3 regions of the Lysinibacillus sp. GbtcB16 genome follow, and region 3 is predicted to be linked to each of the others. Evidence: riboswitches for the same ligand, from Rfam matches in the RefSeq annotation. Region 3 holds a riboswitch; each other region holds the start of a gene.
The links. A riboswitch is a leader RNA that binds a small molecule or an ion and turns the genes downstream of it on or off. The one in region 3 is predicted to bind S-adenosylmethionine.

Region 1 (4,940 bases), on a different contig from region 3:
TGACAGTATTTTTTAAAATGTTTAAGGTAAATGAGTAATTTTGAAATGAATCATACATAAATAAATCGACTATAGTCAATGTATAGAGAAAATCTGTTAGTTGAGCACAATTCACCTTTTATTCATGATAGAACAATGTGTGGCTGCTTTTGGAGGAAGCAGTGTGACAAATGAAATAGCTGAAGCAAATGGGATCATCGTATATGGTCAGCCTATGAATCGGTATTTTTTGTTGTATCAATCAATATGCTAAAAGGTATTTGTTGTTTCTCAGCCTGTTAAAGTAAACGGAACGAAAGAGGGAAGATAAGTGATTTTTCAAAAACAGAGTAAGACGAAGGCGTTGGATTTACAGCAATATACGGTGAAAATGGAGCTGTCTAATCGCCAATTAATGGTGAAGCAAATTGAAATGCTGAATGTAACGAAGCAAGACTTACAATATTTAAAAGCATTCCAACCGTATGTTATGGACAATGTTGATCACATCGTAAACCGTTTTTACAATATGATCGGTACCGAACAACATTTGGTAAATATTATTAGTCATCATAGTTCTGTAGAAAAGCTTAAAATAACGTTACGGCAGCATATTATTGAAATGTTTAACGGAACGATTGATGAGGAATTTTACCAAAGGCGTGTGAAAATTGCAAAGGTGCACGTACATATTGGGCTTAGAACACAATGGTATATTTGCGCGTTCCAAGATTTATCTCTCTCATTTATAGACTTGGTTGAACAGCATATCGATCATCCACGAGATCAGTTTAATACAATAAGGGCCATATCTAAAATTTGTAATTTCGAGCAGCAACTTGTTTTAGAGGCATATGAAAATACAGTTGAACAGCATAAAGAAAACATGGAACTAGAAAAAGAAGCAATTGAACGGCAAATTGTACAATCCTCTGAATTGCTTGCGACCATTTCACAGGAAACTAATAATTCGTTTTGCAGACTAAGTGAGCAGTCTGGGGAAATTGAACAATTGGCAAAGAGATCGCTAGAAGTGTCTACTCTCGCTGAAAACCAAGCACTGGATGGACGTGAATGTTTAAAGAAACAATCACTAAATATGCATAATATTATTCAGTCTCTTCATGATATAGAAGAAAATATTGAACAATTATCTGATATGTCGAAGGAAATGGAAACAATTATGAGTGTCGTAACCAATATTGCCAATCAGACCAATTTGTTGGCCTTAAATGCCGCTATTGAAGCGGCCCGTGCCGGAGAAGCAGGGAAGGGATTTAGTGTAGTAGCTGATGAAGTACGTAAATTATCCATTCAAACAAAGGAATCTGTCACCGCTGTTGCATTATTGTTGCAAAAAACGAGTGAACGCACCGGGAAATTAGAGCAATCTCTCATTCATATCCAAGAAGAAGTGGCATCTGGTGAGGATAATATGTTACACACGGAAGGTCAATTTACAAATATAGTAGGGGCAATGACAGAAGCAAAAGATCAAAATGATTGCATGGCGACGAAAATACAAGCAATCGCAGGTATATTAAGTGGGCTGGGTAGTTCTTTTACTGAAGTAACGAACTCAGCAGAAAAATTAGCTAGCTTTGCCCAAAATTTAAAAAGCTAGATCACTAGTAACCATATTAAACACTATAGTACTCATTATAATGTGTGTTTAGTAAGCATAATTTTTGGAGCTAGAGCTATCTCATAGTTGAGGTAGCTCTATTTTTGCTAAATTTGTAAAGGGTTTAACGTAATTTTCAATGAAAATAAGTTTATACTGTAGACAGAACTAAAAATAGGGGCGGTTTACTATGAAAACAGTTGTTGTATTAGGTGGCGGCATTACTGGTTTATGCACAATGCATTATCTACAACGCCAAGTGAAGGAAAAAAAATTAGATGTTCAGCTAGTGCTCGTAGAAAAAAATACATATTTAGGTGGCAAACTATATTCAGCCTATGAACAAGGTTTTATTATGGAAACTGGTGCTGACTCTATCGTAGCTCGCCATAAAGGTGTAATGGAGCTAGTGCAGGAGCTAGACTTTGAAGATCATCTCGTTTACAACGAAACAGGTGTATCCTATATTTATACAAATAACGAGTTGCACGCCATTCCAGCGGATTCTACTTTCGGTATACCTATGAGTGTGGCATCACTTGAGGAAAGCACTCTTATCTCAGATCTGGCCAAACAAGAAGCTTTAAAAGATTTAACTTTACCCAATGCAGGTTTTACAAAAGAAAGCTCGATAGGGGAATTTTTAACTTATTATCTTGGCGAAGAGCTTGTGGAAAATCAAATTGCACCTGTTTTAGCAGGTGTCTATTCTGGTGATTTACACCAACTTTCTATTGCTTCTACTTTACCGTATTTAATTGACTATAAAAATGACTATGGAAGTATCATAAAAGGTTTTGATGCGAATCGTGAGCAATTTGTTAAAGCTGCTAATAAAAAATTTATTTCATTTCAAAATGGGTTATCCTCTTTAATTGAGCGATTAGAACAGACATTAACAGAGGTAGATATCATTAAAGGGGTAGCCACAAATCATGTCCAAAAAATGGGGAACCAATATTCGATTACATTAGCAAATGGTCAAAACATTGAGGCAGAATATGTTGTTCTAGCGCTACCGAATGAAGCGGTTCAAAGTATATTACAGGATGACTCCTTAACACATTATTTTGATCAGTTTACTACAGCATCAGCCATTACTATTTATCTAGGCTTTGATGTGCCTGATGCAAACTTACCAGCGGATGGAACAGGCTATATTGTATCCCATAATTCTGATGTCACTTGTAATGCAGCGACTTGGACGAGTCGCAAGTGGAAGCATACATCGAAAAACAATCAACTACTTGTTCGCCTATTCTATAAGAGTATTAATCCGGCGTATGAGCAGTTACGTAAAATGACTGACGACGAATTGGCAGCCATCGCTTTAGAAGATGTTCGGAAAAGCCTAGGAATAGATGAAAAGCCAACCGTTGTGAATGTCACAAAGTGGATTGATCAAATGCCTAAATATGACTTAGCTCACCGGGAAGCGCTGCAAGGCTTACTATTAGAGCTGAATGAAAACTATCCAAATTTATCGATTGCGGGTTGCTCTTATTTTGGAGTAGGTATTGGTGCTTGCATTCAAAATGGGAAAAAAATTGGTGAAGAGCTTGCAGAAGAACTATCCAATTTCTAAGTTTTTAAACGAAAAATTTCTTTGTTATGTGAAATAGTCTTGACTCATTCGTCTGTAAACGATATGATTCTTTTAATTATTTAAAAAATTCATACTTAATAATTCTTATCAAGAGAAGCAGAGGGACTGGCCCATTGAAGCTTCAGCAACCAACTTTTTGTCAGGTGCTAAATCCAGAAGACCGTTGAGTCGAAGATGAGAAGGAACAATAATGATGAGTCGTTAAAGCCTTCTTTTTATATAAAAGAAGGCTTTTTATTATACAGAAATAGAGGAAGAGAGGCTAGTTTTATGGGATTGCTTGAAAGGTTACAAACGCATGTATTGACGGCAGACGGTGCAATAGGCACAGTGTTGTATGGCTATGGATTGGAGTATTGTCATGAGGAAATGAATGTTCAGAGACCTGAATTAATTGAAAAGATTCATAGAGAATATATCGCAGCGGGTGCTGATATTATTCAAACGAATACGTACGGTGCCAATGCCATTAAATTAGCTCGCTATGGATTAGAATCAAGTGTTCAACAATTTAATGAAGCAGCTATTACTATTGCTAAGCGAGCAGCAGCGGATGGCGGTCAATTTGTTTTAGGAACGATTGGTGGTATTCGTGGCATTCGTAAAAGCGATGCAACATTAGATGACATATTAGCGACCGTTGATGAGCAGGCAAGTGTGTTACTTGCAGGAAATCCTGATGGTCTTTTACTCGAAACTTATTATGATTTTGAAGAATTAACAGCGACATTAAACATGCTACGCGCCAAAACTAATATACCGATAATTGCTCAAGTATCTATGCATGAGCCTGGTGTTTTACAAAATGGTATGTCTTTAAATAATGCGCTACATGAATTAGAGACTCTTGGTGCAGATATTGTTGGTGTCAATTGCCGTCTTGGTCCATATCATACGATTCAAGCGTTTGAGGGAGTAGAACTTCCGGAAAAGGCATTTATGTCAGCCTATCCAAATGCTTCGCTATTAGATTTAGAGGACGGGCGTGTTGTTTATGAGTCGGAGGCTGATTATTTTGGTCGCGCTGCTGTTGAGCTGCGTGATCAGGGTGTTCGTTTAATTGGGGGCTGTTGTGGTACGACACCAAAGCATATTGCAGCCGCAAAGAAGTATTTAGAAGAGCTATCACCAGTTAGTGAAAAGCATGCGAAGCCTGCAAAGATTGAGATTGTTCGTGATGCTGAGCCAGCTAAATTTGAACCACTTCATGAAAAGGTAAAGCGTGAACGCTCGGTCATTGTAGAGTTGGATACACCTAGACACTTAGAAATAGATGGGTTTCTTGAAGGGGCCAAGCAACTATATGAGGCAGGTGCCGATGTAGTTATGATGGCAGACAATTCATTGGCATCCCCACGTATTAGTAATATTGCAATGGGGGCGTTATTGAAAAGCTCTAATGGCGTACGCCCCCTTACACATATTACCTGTCGAGATCGTAATTTAATTGGTCTGCAATCACATTTAATGGGGTTAAATGCCTTAGGAATTCATGATGTGCTAGCTGTTACAGGTGACCCAACCAAGGTTGGAGATTTTCCTGGTGCCACTAGCGTCTATGATGTCTCCTCGATGGAGCTGATCCAATTAATTAAACAATTAAATGAAGGGGTTTCTTTCTCAGGGAAACCATTACGGAAAAAGGCTAACTTCTCTGTGGCTGCTGCATTTAACCCAAATGTTCGTGTATTAGATCGTGCTGTGGCACGCTTAGAAAAAAAGATGGAGCAT
Region 2 (4,940 bases), on a different contig from region 3:
CCCGAGGAAAAGGCGACTTCATTGACACCACGCACAATTAATAGCTTGATAGACGTCTCTGTACGTAACTGTTCTAGCTCGTCTATGATGGCTTGGAACATTGCTCTCGATAAAGAATTTCGTTTGTCAGGACGGTTTAACACTAGCGTTGCGATATAGCCGTTTTTCTCTACATAAATCTCAGTTGACATGGATATCCTCCTCCTAGTCTTTCTTCAATTTGGCTGAAATGCGGTTACCTATGGATTGTATGCTTTGTACAAGGATGATTAAAATAAACACAGTTGCATACATGACATCTACCTCATAGCGTAAATGACCATAACGGTAAGCTAGGTCTCCTAAACCGCCAGCACCAACCATTCCCGCCATTGCAGTTGCACCAATCAATCCAATTGTAGCGATTGTTAAGCCTAAAATAATGGATGGGCGTGCTTCGCGTAATAATACATGCCAAATGATATGCCGACGTTTAATACCCATAGCTGTGTAGGCTTCGACAACGCCCGAATCAACTTCTAAAAGCGCTGACTCCATCAGTCGTGCAATATAAGGAGCCGTATAAACTACAAGCGGAACAATAACGCCTTTAACGCCAATCGTTGTACCGACGATAACCTTTGTAAAAGGTAAAATGAAGAATAGTAAGATGATGAATGGCACTGAGCGGATTATATTAATGACTAGATTAAAAAATTGATAGAAAAATTTATTTTCGAAGGATTGACCAGGTCGTGTTAAAACTATTAAAAGCCCTAAAGGTATACCAATTAGAATGGAAAAGAATAATGAAATTCCGACCATTTGAAATGTTTCGATAATTGCTTTGCCAATAACCTCTGACCAATCATTAAAGAAATTACTCATGGATCTCTCCTCCTAACTCTTCCACAGTAACGCCATTCTCTGCAAAATAGGTTAGCGCCTTTTGAACAATGTTGGGCTCTCCGTTTAAATGCACCACAATATTACCAACAATGCCATTTTTTAATTCAATAATATTGGCTGTTAAAATGTTTGGTTGTACATCATATACTTTGGTGACTTCAGCCAATAATGGCTTACCAGTACTTTCTCCAAGAAATGTTAAACGAATGACGCTACCAGAAACATTTAACTGCTCAATAAGAGAAGGAGTTAAGTTACGTTGTGAAATGGTACTTAAGAACTTTCTTGTAGTAGGGTGTTGTGGTTTTGCAAAGAGCTCGATAGCCGTACCAAATTCAACTACTTTCCCTGCTTCTAGAACAGATACCTCATCACAAATTTTCTGAATGACATTCATTTCATGTGTAATCAGTAGGATTGTAATTCCTAATTCACGATTAATTTTTAACAATAGTTCAAGAATAGCCTCTGTAGTCTCAGGATCAAGCGCACTTGTTGCTTCATCACTAAGTAAAATTTCTGGCTCTTGCGCTAGAGCGCGTGCAATAGCGACACGTTGCTTTTGTCCACCTGAAAGCTGATTAGGGTAGCTATCTAGCTTTTCTGTTAAACCTACAATTTCCGCATATTTAGCTACACGATTTTTGACTTCTGTTTCGTTATAACCAAGTAGCTTTAAGGGAACTGCAATATTGTTATAAACGGTTGCTGTCTTTAAGAGATTAAAATGTTGAAAAATCATACCAATCTTTTGTCGTGTTTGACGTAAGTCATGAAGTGAAAGGGTAGTAATATCCACATTGTCTATCAAGACTTTGCCTGCTGAAGGACGCTCTAGTAAATTAACACAACGAATCAGCGTACTTTTACCGGCACCACTATACCCAATTACACCATGAATTTGCCCTTTTTTTACATGAAGATTGATTCCATCCACAGCTTTAATACTGCCTTTTTTTGTCTTATATTCTTTTGAAATATTTTGTAATTGAATCATCAGATTGATTGCTCCTTTCTTAACTTCTAAAAAGCAAGAATCTGCACGGTTTCCATAGTGGAAATATGGCAGATTCTTTAGCTTATCACACGTATTACCAGCTAGGGATTACAGAACCTTTGAATTCCTCTTCAATGAATTGGCGCACTTCATCAGATTGATAAACCTCAATGAACTTTTTAATCGTTGGGTCGTTTTCATTTTCTGCACGAACGACAATGTAGTTCACATATGGAGAGTCAGTAGATTCTAAAAGAATAGAGTCCTCTTGCGGATTAATGCCAGCTTCCAGCGCAAAGTTAGTATTAATAGCAGCTACATCTACTTCACTAAGCTGCTTAGGAATTTGTGCAGCTTCTAATTCTATGAATTTTAAATTCTTTTTGTTTTCTTCCACGTCACGAACAGATGCTGTTAAGTCCGCTCCATCTTTTAATTTAATATAGCCTGCCTCTTGTAAAACAAAGAGAGCACGGGCTCCATTTGTTGGGTCATTCGGTAAGCCAAATGTTGCGCCTTCAGGAACGTCATCCAATGATTTATATTTTTCAGAGTAAATACCCATTGGATTTAAAATTGTTTTGCCAACCGGTACTAAATCTGTATCGTGATCTTTATTAAATGTATCGAGGAAAGGTTTATGCTGATAGCTGTTTGCGTCAAGATCTCCTTCTGCTAAGGATGTGTTTGGTAAAACATAATCAGAAAATGATTTTAGTTCTACTTCTAGACCTTTTTCCTTTGCAACTTTAGCAGCTACCTCTGCAATTTGCTCATGAGGTCCTGAAGTGACACCCACAACAATTTTATTTTCATCGATAGCTTCGCCTTTTCCTTTGCTATCTTCTTTAGAGCCACAGCCCGCTAGTGCTGCTACTAATGTAAGACTTGCTAAACCTACTAAAAATTTATTTTTCTTCTTCATGAAAACTACCTCCAAAAATTGTTTTATCGGTTTTTGAAAATAAAAAAAACTCTCTTACAAATTAAGAGAGGCTCATGAAAAAAGTCCTCTCTTATCTATCAAACGAATTTCGTTTGCAGGATTTAGCACCTTCCTTCATAAAAGGAGGTTGCCGAGCTTCATAGGGCCAGTCCCTCAGCTACTCTTGATAAGAGATTCATATTATATTTTTGTATTTCCGATAGAACTAATATAATTTATAGGGTATAGTAAGTCAATAAATATTATTAAAATTTTTTATATTGTTATAATATTTTGTCGCGAAGGAGGGAGAAGATTGTCCGTAAGAGTTAATTATGGCATAGGTTCATTTGGTAAGGTGATTAGTGCTCGTCTTCTCATGGGGACAGACATCATTGAAGGAATTGAGGCACTTTGTGAAGAGAATAAAATTGAATCAGCAACCATTATTAGTTGTATTGGTAGTTTTCAAAAAAGTAGCTTTGTTTATTTAGTACCTGATGAAACTTCTCACATTAAAGTTCAATTTAGTGATGTGGTCGAGAAAGAGGGGCCACTCGAGTTTATCCAAGGTTCAGGAGTTGTTTGTAAGCGTGATGCACAATATGAAACGCATTTCCATGGTTCCATGAGTGATCAATGGGGAGTGGTTTCAGGCGGTCATTTTATAAAGGGCGGAAATATCGTCATAACAGCAGATATAGTGCTGGCAGAAGTTCAAGGCATTCAGCATATCCGTCAGTTGGATGATGAAACAGGTCACGTACAATTTTATCCATTAGAACAGGAGTTAGATCTTCCAAGGAAAATTGAAAAATAGTAAGTCCTGTAGCTAGTGAAAGCTACAGGACTCCATTTTGTTCCATGTTAAAATAATTTTAATTGCTCAATTCTATGCATGGCTTCTCGTAAACGTTCCTCGCTTACAAGTAAGCCAATACGCACATAGCCTTCTCCATATTGACCAAAGCCATTTCCTGCGGCTACCGCAATATCAGCTTTGTCGAGCAAAATATCGGCAAATTGTTCGCTAGTGAAACCTAATGGGACAGGGAGCCAGGCAAAGAAGGAGCCCCTTGGTGCCGTTATTTGCCAGCCAATTCTATGAGCTTCTTCGATTAGAACATTTCGACGACGCTCATAGGTAGCTCTTAGCTCATCTGCACATTCCTGCGAAGAGGTCAGTGCAATAGCTGCTGCGTGTTGAATAGCAGGGAATTGACTACAAAACAAATGATCTTGAATAAGATTAATCGCGGCAATCAAATCAGCATTACCTACAGCAAAGCCTATGCGCCAACCTGCCATATTATAAGTCTTTGATAATGTGTACATTTCGATTCCAACTTCTTTTGCACCATTTGCCTGTAAGAAACTAATAGGTTTATTGCCATCAAATCCGATTGCACCATAAGCAAAATCATGTGATACGATAATATTATGCTCCTTAGCAAAACGAATGGTTTCTTCAAAAAATTCAAGTGTAGCGGTACCACCCGTAGGATTATTTGGGTAATTTAAGTAAAGTAACTTGGCTTTTTCTTTAACTTCTTTAGGTAGGGCCTCATAATCAGGTAAGAAATTATTCTCAGCAAATAGTGGCATCACTTCAAAATTAACATCACCTAATACAACACCAGATAAGTAGTCTGGATAGCCCGGGTCGGGTAATAGCATCGTATCGCCTGGATTTAACACAGCCAAAGGTAGCTCAACAAGACCAATTTTTGTGCCACCAAGAATCGCTACTTCAGTATCAGGATCAATCTCCACATCATATTCTCGTTTATAAAAGTCGGCAGCCGCTTGACGTAATTCGGCGATACCACGAAAAGGCGAATATTTGTGGTTTTGAGGATTTTCAGCTGCTTCCTGCAATGCTTGAATGATATGAGTGGGCGTAGGTTGGTCGGGATTTCCTTGCCCGAGATTAATCACATCACGACCTTCTTCCAAGGCATTGTTTACTTTTTGGACAAGCGCCGCAAAAAATTGAGTGGGTAATTGCTGTAGTTTTTTAGAGAATTCCATGCATGATCACCTTTTTCAGAATATAATAATTATTATTGAAGAATATGAAGCAAATAGTAGTACTTTTTTTGTTAATTGTCTAGAGGAGGAATGAATATG
Region 3 (4,940 bases):
TGTTGTCAGTATCACCCCACAAATTAAATTTGAAAATATACAACCAATTATGGAAGCATCCAAAACATCCATCTTATATAGTATCATCCGCTTTATAAGTGTCTTTTCTTTTTCGTTAGTTATGTTATTAATGATTTACCCTGCGAGTGTCAATGTCCAGCAATCCTCAAAAAAAGGATTTTTCATAGGCATGCTTCTCGGTGGATTTGTACTAGTAACATTAATTATTCTATCCATTTTAGTATTAGGGCCAGCCAACACGGCTTCGCGAACTTTCCCTAGCTATGCCCTAGCACAAAGAATCTCTATCGGAAATTTTTTACAGCGTATTGAAATAATCATGGCTTTTATGTGGATTGTATCCATTTTTATTCGAACGTTTATGTACTTCTATACAACTGTTGTTGGAATTGCACAAATTATGAAATTGAAGGATCACCGCCCACTAATCCTACCAATGGGTATTATTATGGTCGGACTTTCGCAAATTGTTCACCCAGACATCGTCCATTCCAACATTTATAATGATGAGATTTGGCCAATTTATGCATTTGTTTGCACCATATTATTACCCATACTTCTCCTCATTGTAGCTGTTATTCGTAACCGAAAATCACTAGGTAATTCAACTGAAATGGGTCATGCGGATTCTAATGAGGGGCTAATGACTGATGCGAGTAATGCGGTTTCTAATCAAGTGAATCAGACGAAACCTGCTACTATGAATTCCAATCAGGAGAATCAGACTAACGATGCTAATACAGATAGCACTCAAGACAATCAGGATAATCAAGAAAAAATAGATAATCCAGTTTCTACTCAAGACAATCAAGATAAATCTGCTACGTCGAATTCCAGCCAAGTGATTCAGTCTGAAGCTGGCAACGCTACATCCAAACAGGATGATCAGGCGACACCGGATAAAACGAGTTCTGACAAGAAAAATCTAGAATAACAAAGTCTAATTCCTTCAAGCTGCTTAGCGAAGAAATTAGACTTTTTCAGTGTTATTTAAATATGATATTCAATTTCGTCCACAAAATCCCATTCATATGGTGTCTCTTGGTATACGTAGTAGTTCAACCAGTTGGAGAACAATAAATGCGTATGGGCACGCCATGTATTCATCGGTGCCTTTGCTGGATCATCATTTGGGAAGTAGTTTACTGGAACGTCTATATTGATACCCTTGGCAACATCGCGACTGTATTCATCGGCTAATGTTGTCGCATCATATTCTAAATGTCCAGTAATCATAATGTTTTTATTATCTTTAGATTGCACGATAAACACACCCGCATCCTCTGAATAGGATAATAATCGTAACTCTTGATGATTGCGAACCTCGTCAATCGAGACAGATGTATAGCGAGAATGAGGGGCAGTAAATAAATCACTAAAGCCTCGTACTAAATCTACTGTTAAATCAGTAATCACATGAGAATAAACCCCGGAGCATTTAGCAGAAAGCTCGACCTTTCCAATCCCATAATGATGATATAGCGCAGCCTGTGCCCCCCAACATATATGTAGCACGGATGTCACATTCTTTTTAGACCAATCCATAATTTCAGCAATTTCCTGCCAATAGTTAACCTCTTCAAACGGCATTTTTTCTACAGGCGCACCCGTAATAATCATACCATCATAGCGTCGATGACGAATTTGGTTAAACGTTGTGTAGAATAATTGCAAATGAGATTTACTGACATTTTTAGATTCATGAGTAGCCGTGTTTAAAAAAGTAATATTCACTTGTAATGGCGTATTTCCTAGTAATCGTAGTAATTGTAGCTCCGTTTTTTCTTTTTCGGGCATCAAATTTAAGATTAATATATTTAATGGACGTATTTGCTGTGTTCTCGCACGGTCCTCTTCCATCACGAAGATTTTTTCCTCACGTAAATGTTCTCCAGCAGGTAAATTTTTCGGAATATTAATTGGCATCTTACGTTCCCCTCTCTTTTTTGCTCCTTTTTCGAAAAAATTAAAAAATCCTCCACATTCCATATGAGATAGAATGAGAAGGATTTTTTTCACGTTCACTCTTATCTCTCAAAGGAAAAACCTTTGCTGGAATTAGCACCTTTCTAACATTTGTTAGAGGTTGCTGAAGCGTCATCGGGCCAAATCCCTCTGCTTCTCTTGATAAGATTATTTAATTATCTTGAATTGTAACATGGACTAGTTAGAATATCAATAATTCATAGAATATTTTGTTATTCCTATGCATGTTCTCCCATCATTTGATAAACACTAAGCTTGCTGTATATGGTTATTCTACATGAAATTTTATGGTAAACATGCCGCTATTATGTTACCATATATCTTTAGTAATAGAGAGGAACGTGAATACTTTGATTAATATTGAATTTCCAAAACCAGATGTAGTCATTCGCCAACGCGAACAAGATGTAAAACCAGGTGATGTCCCAATTACACCATACTTTGGTTTCATCGACTTCCACAAAATCACTCGTGATAAAGGCGGCATTTTCTTATTTTATAATGAAAAGAATGAGCTATTATTTGTCGGTAAAGCACGTAAAATTCGCCAACGCATTAAAAAACATTTTGAAGACAATGTATCTCCGATGAAAAACTATCGTGACGAGGTCTTCAAAATTGAAGTCTATGAAGTAGAAGATCCTATGGAACGTGAAATTTATGAAACGTATGCGATTAATACGTTCCGCTCCAAATACAATGTAGATAAAGTATTTTATTAATATCAACAAAAACCGAAATCTCTTTTTTTAGGGATTTCGGTTTTTTATTACATCCTAGTCATGCGATCTATCGGCATGCTTTTTCCGTTAATATATAGTTCAATAATTGTCAGCTCTGGGCTTTTGTTGATAGCATAGACATACGGTTGAGCTTCTTTCTTTTGCTCGCTTCCTTCCTTGAAATGAATGACTAACCGATCTTCATTTGCTGCCACACTTGCTAGCACATTTCCTTTCGAAAACATGACAAGATAGTACGTCACGTCATCTTCATACAATAATTGAATTCTGTCTTTAGCTATAATATGCTGTTGGATATGGTCAGGAACGATGGTTAGCTCCTGAATCTTAGGTGGAACTGGCAGCGGTGCAGAATCACATCCACCAATCCATAAGACATAAAACAATACTGGCAACATCCATTTTTCCAAGATGCTCCCCTTCCCTTATAGCTACTCTAAAAAAAATGCTTTACGCTCTTTAGCAATCCAGTCCTCAAGCTCTTTATCATCACGCTTCACTAGTCGATTGATAAGAACATCATGCCAAACATAATCCTCTAATAAATATATATGCACAGGATCATTCGTTATAAAAGCGGTTTCTTGATTCGACGGCGAGTGACCATAAATCATTTCTTGTCCATCAACCGATAAAATAAACCAGTGGGGTGTAGAAGTCTTTCTCGTATAGTGTGTGGCTCTGTGCTGATCGATAGATGCCAGATGTTCCCCGACATATAAGGTAATGCCATGCACCTTCACATGCTGTGATACCCCTTCGATATCCTCGCGTAAGGCATCGTACATATCTTCCCACATCGATAGGATAATTTTTGTCTCTGCTTTTTTTAATAAGTTTTGACAATAATTGATGATTGTCTGCTTCCCTTTTAGCATTAACACTTTAGGTTCCGCTTCCTGTTCTTTCGTTTCTAATTTTTCTAATTGATCACTAATCGACGTAAAATTTGATTGCCAGCGCTGTTGAATTTGCTGCAAAAACATTTCGACAGGAATAGAAGAATACGTCGTTTGATCCGCCGTTTCCTCTTTCAGTACGAATCCCTTTTCAACAAGACCATTTAATATGTCATAGATTCTAGCTCTTGGTATTCCAGAGTTTTTGCTAACTTGGTAGGCACTGACATGACTATTTTGTACGAGTGCTGTATAGGCCTTTGCCTCATATTCTGTCAATCCCAGTTCTTTTAATTGGGCGATTAATTCATTCATATCATCCCTCCATATTTTTATTATAGGCTACTGTTGTGAACATTTGCCAATGAAAAAATTAGGCTTTACAGCACCGAATAAATTAGTTACTATTTCAGTAGTAACTAATTAAGAAGAGGTGTAAGCATGGTCTTTGATGTGGATGTACATATTTTAATACTATTAATTTCCTTTGGATTTTTAGCAGCTTTTATCGATTCTGTCGTTGGAGGTGGTGGTTTAATTTCCTTACCAGCCTTATTGTTTGTTGGCTTAAATCCCGCTGCTGCAGTAGCAACCAATAAATTAGCTGGCGCGATGGGCTCACTCACATCGACCATTTCCTTTTACCGTTCTGGTCAGCTTGAAATTCGATCTGTCCTGAAATATTTCCCTCTCGCCTTCATTGGATCATTATGTGGTGCATGGACTGTTCATTTAATTAACCCAGCCCTATTAAAACCATTAATGCTTTTCATGCTGGCGGCTGTTGGGGTATATACGATCTTTAAAAAGAATTGGGGCGCTGTCTCAACCGTTAAAAATCTATCTAAAACGCACTTATTTTTATTTATGATACTTTTATTTGCGATTGGGTTTTATGACGGGTTTCTTGGTCCTGGAACGGGCTCTTTTTTAATCTTTAGCTTCTTGCTTGTTGGCTTTGATTTTTTAAAGGCTGCAGGAAATGCGAAATTTTTAAATTTGGCGAGTAATGTGGCAGGTGTTTGTATGTTTGCTTACTTAGGTCAAATCCATTATGTATATGGTTTAGTCATGGGGGTTGCTCAAATTGGTGGGGCTATGCTTGGCTCTCGCATGGCCATTCAAAAAGGAAGTGGCTTTGTCCGTACGCTTTTTATCATTGTGACGATGACGCTCCTTGCAAAAAATGCCTACGATTATATGATTCATTAAAATAAAAACAACGCCACAGTCAAAAATCTGCGGCGTTGTTTTACATTATATGAGGAAATGCTCGTCCTTAAATTTATGA

Region 1: linked by a shared signal. The riboswitch ahead of KVT27_RS20160 (bifunctional homocysteine S-methyltransferase/methylenetetrahydrofolate reductase) and the one ahead of metA (homoserine O-acetyltransferase MetA) in region 3 are both predicted to bind S-adenosylmethionine.
Region 2: linked by a shared signal. The riboswitch ahead of KVT27_RS17235 (MetQ/NlpA family ABC transporter substrate-binding protein) and the one ahead of metA (homoserine O-acetyltransferase MetA) in region 3 are both predicted to bind S-adenosylmethionine.

What each region holds. Positions count from the first base shown of each region.
Region 1 is NZ_JAGXJV010000009.1:32,357-37,296, reverse strand. It holds partial or broken gene KVT27_RS27560 (protoglobin domain-containing protein) at 371-832, shown strand; partial or broken gene KVT27_RS27555 (methyl-accepting chemotaxis protein) at 1,115-1,603, shown strand; gene hemG (protoporphyrinogen oxidase) at 1,794-3,188, shown strand; SAM riboswitch class I at 3,291-3,390, shown strand; gene KVT27_RS20160 (bifunctional homocysteine S-methyltransferase/methylenetetrahydrofolate reductase) at 3,480-4,940, shown strand, end outside.
Region 2 is NZ_JAGXJV010000005.1:18,388-23,327, forward strand. It holds gene KVT27_RS17220 (enoyl-CoA hydratase/isomerase family protein) at 1-191, opposite strand, end outside; gene KVT27_RS17225 (methionine ABC transporter permease) at 205-867, opposite strand; gene KVT27_RS17230 (methionine ABC transporter ATP-binding protein) at 860-1,885, opposite strand; gene KVT27_RS17235 (MetQ/NlpA family ABC transporter substrate-binding protein) at 1,980-2,810, opposite strand; SAM riboswitch class I at 2,899-3,004, opposite strand; gene KVT27_RS17240 (PPC domain-containing DNA-binding protein) at 3,127-3,630, shown strand; gene KVT27_RS17245 (pyridoxal phosphate-dependent aminotransferase) at 3,678-4,841, opposite strand; gene KVT27_RS17250 (carbon-nitrogen family hydrolase) at 4,938-4,940, shown strand, end outside.
Region 3 is NZ_JAGXJV010000001.1:1,849,211-1,854,150, forward strand. It holds gene KVT27_RS09255 (GerAB/ArcD/ProY family transporter) at 1-955, shown strand, start outside; gene metA (homoserine O-acetyltransferase MetA) at 1,012-1,947, opposite strand; SAM riboswitch class I at 2,046-2,155, opposite strand; gene KVT27_RS09265 (nucleotide excision repair endonuclease) at 2,358-2,729, shown strand; gene KVT27_RS09270 (hypothetical protein) at 2,777-3,160, opposite strand; gene KVT27_RS09275 (TrmB family transcriptional regulator) at 3,182-3,964, opposite strand; gene KVT27_RS09280 (TSUP family transporter) at 4,091-4,861, shown strand; gene panF (sodium/pantothenate symporter) at 4,907-4,940, opposite strand, start outside.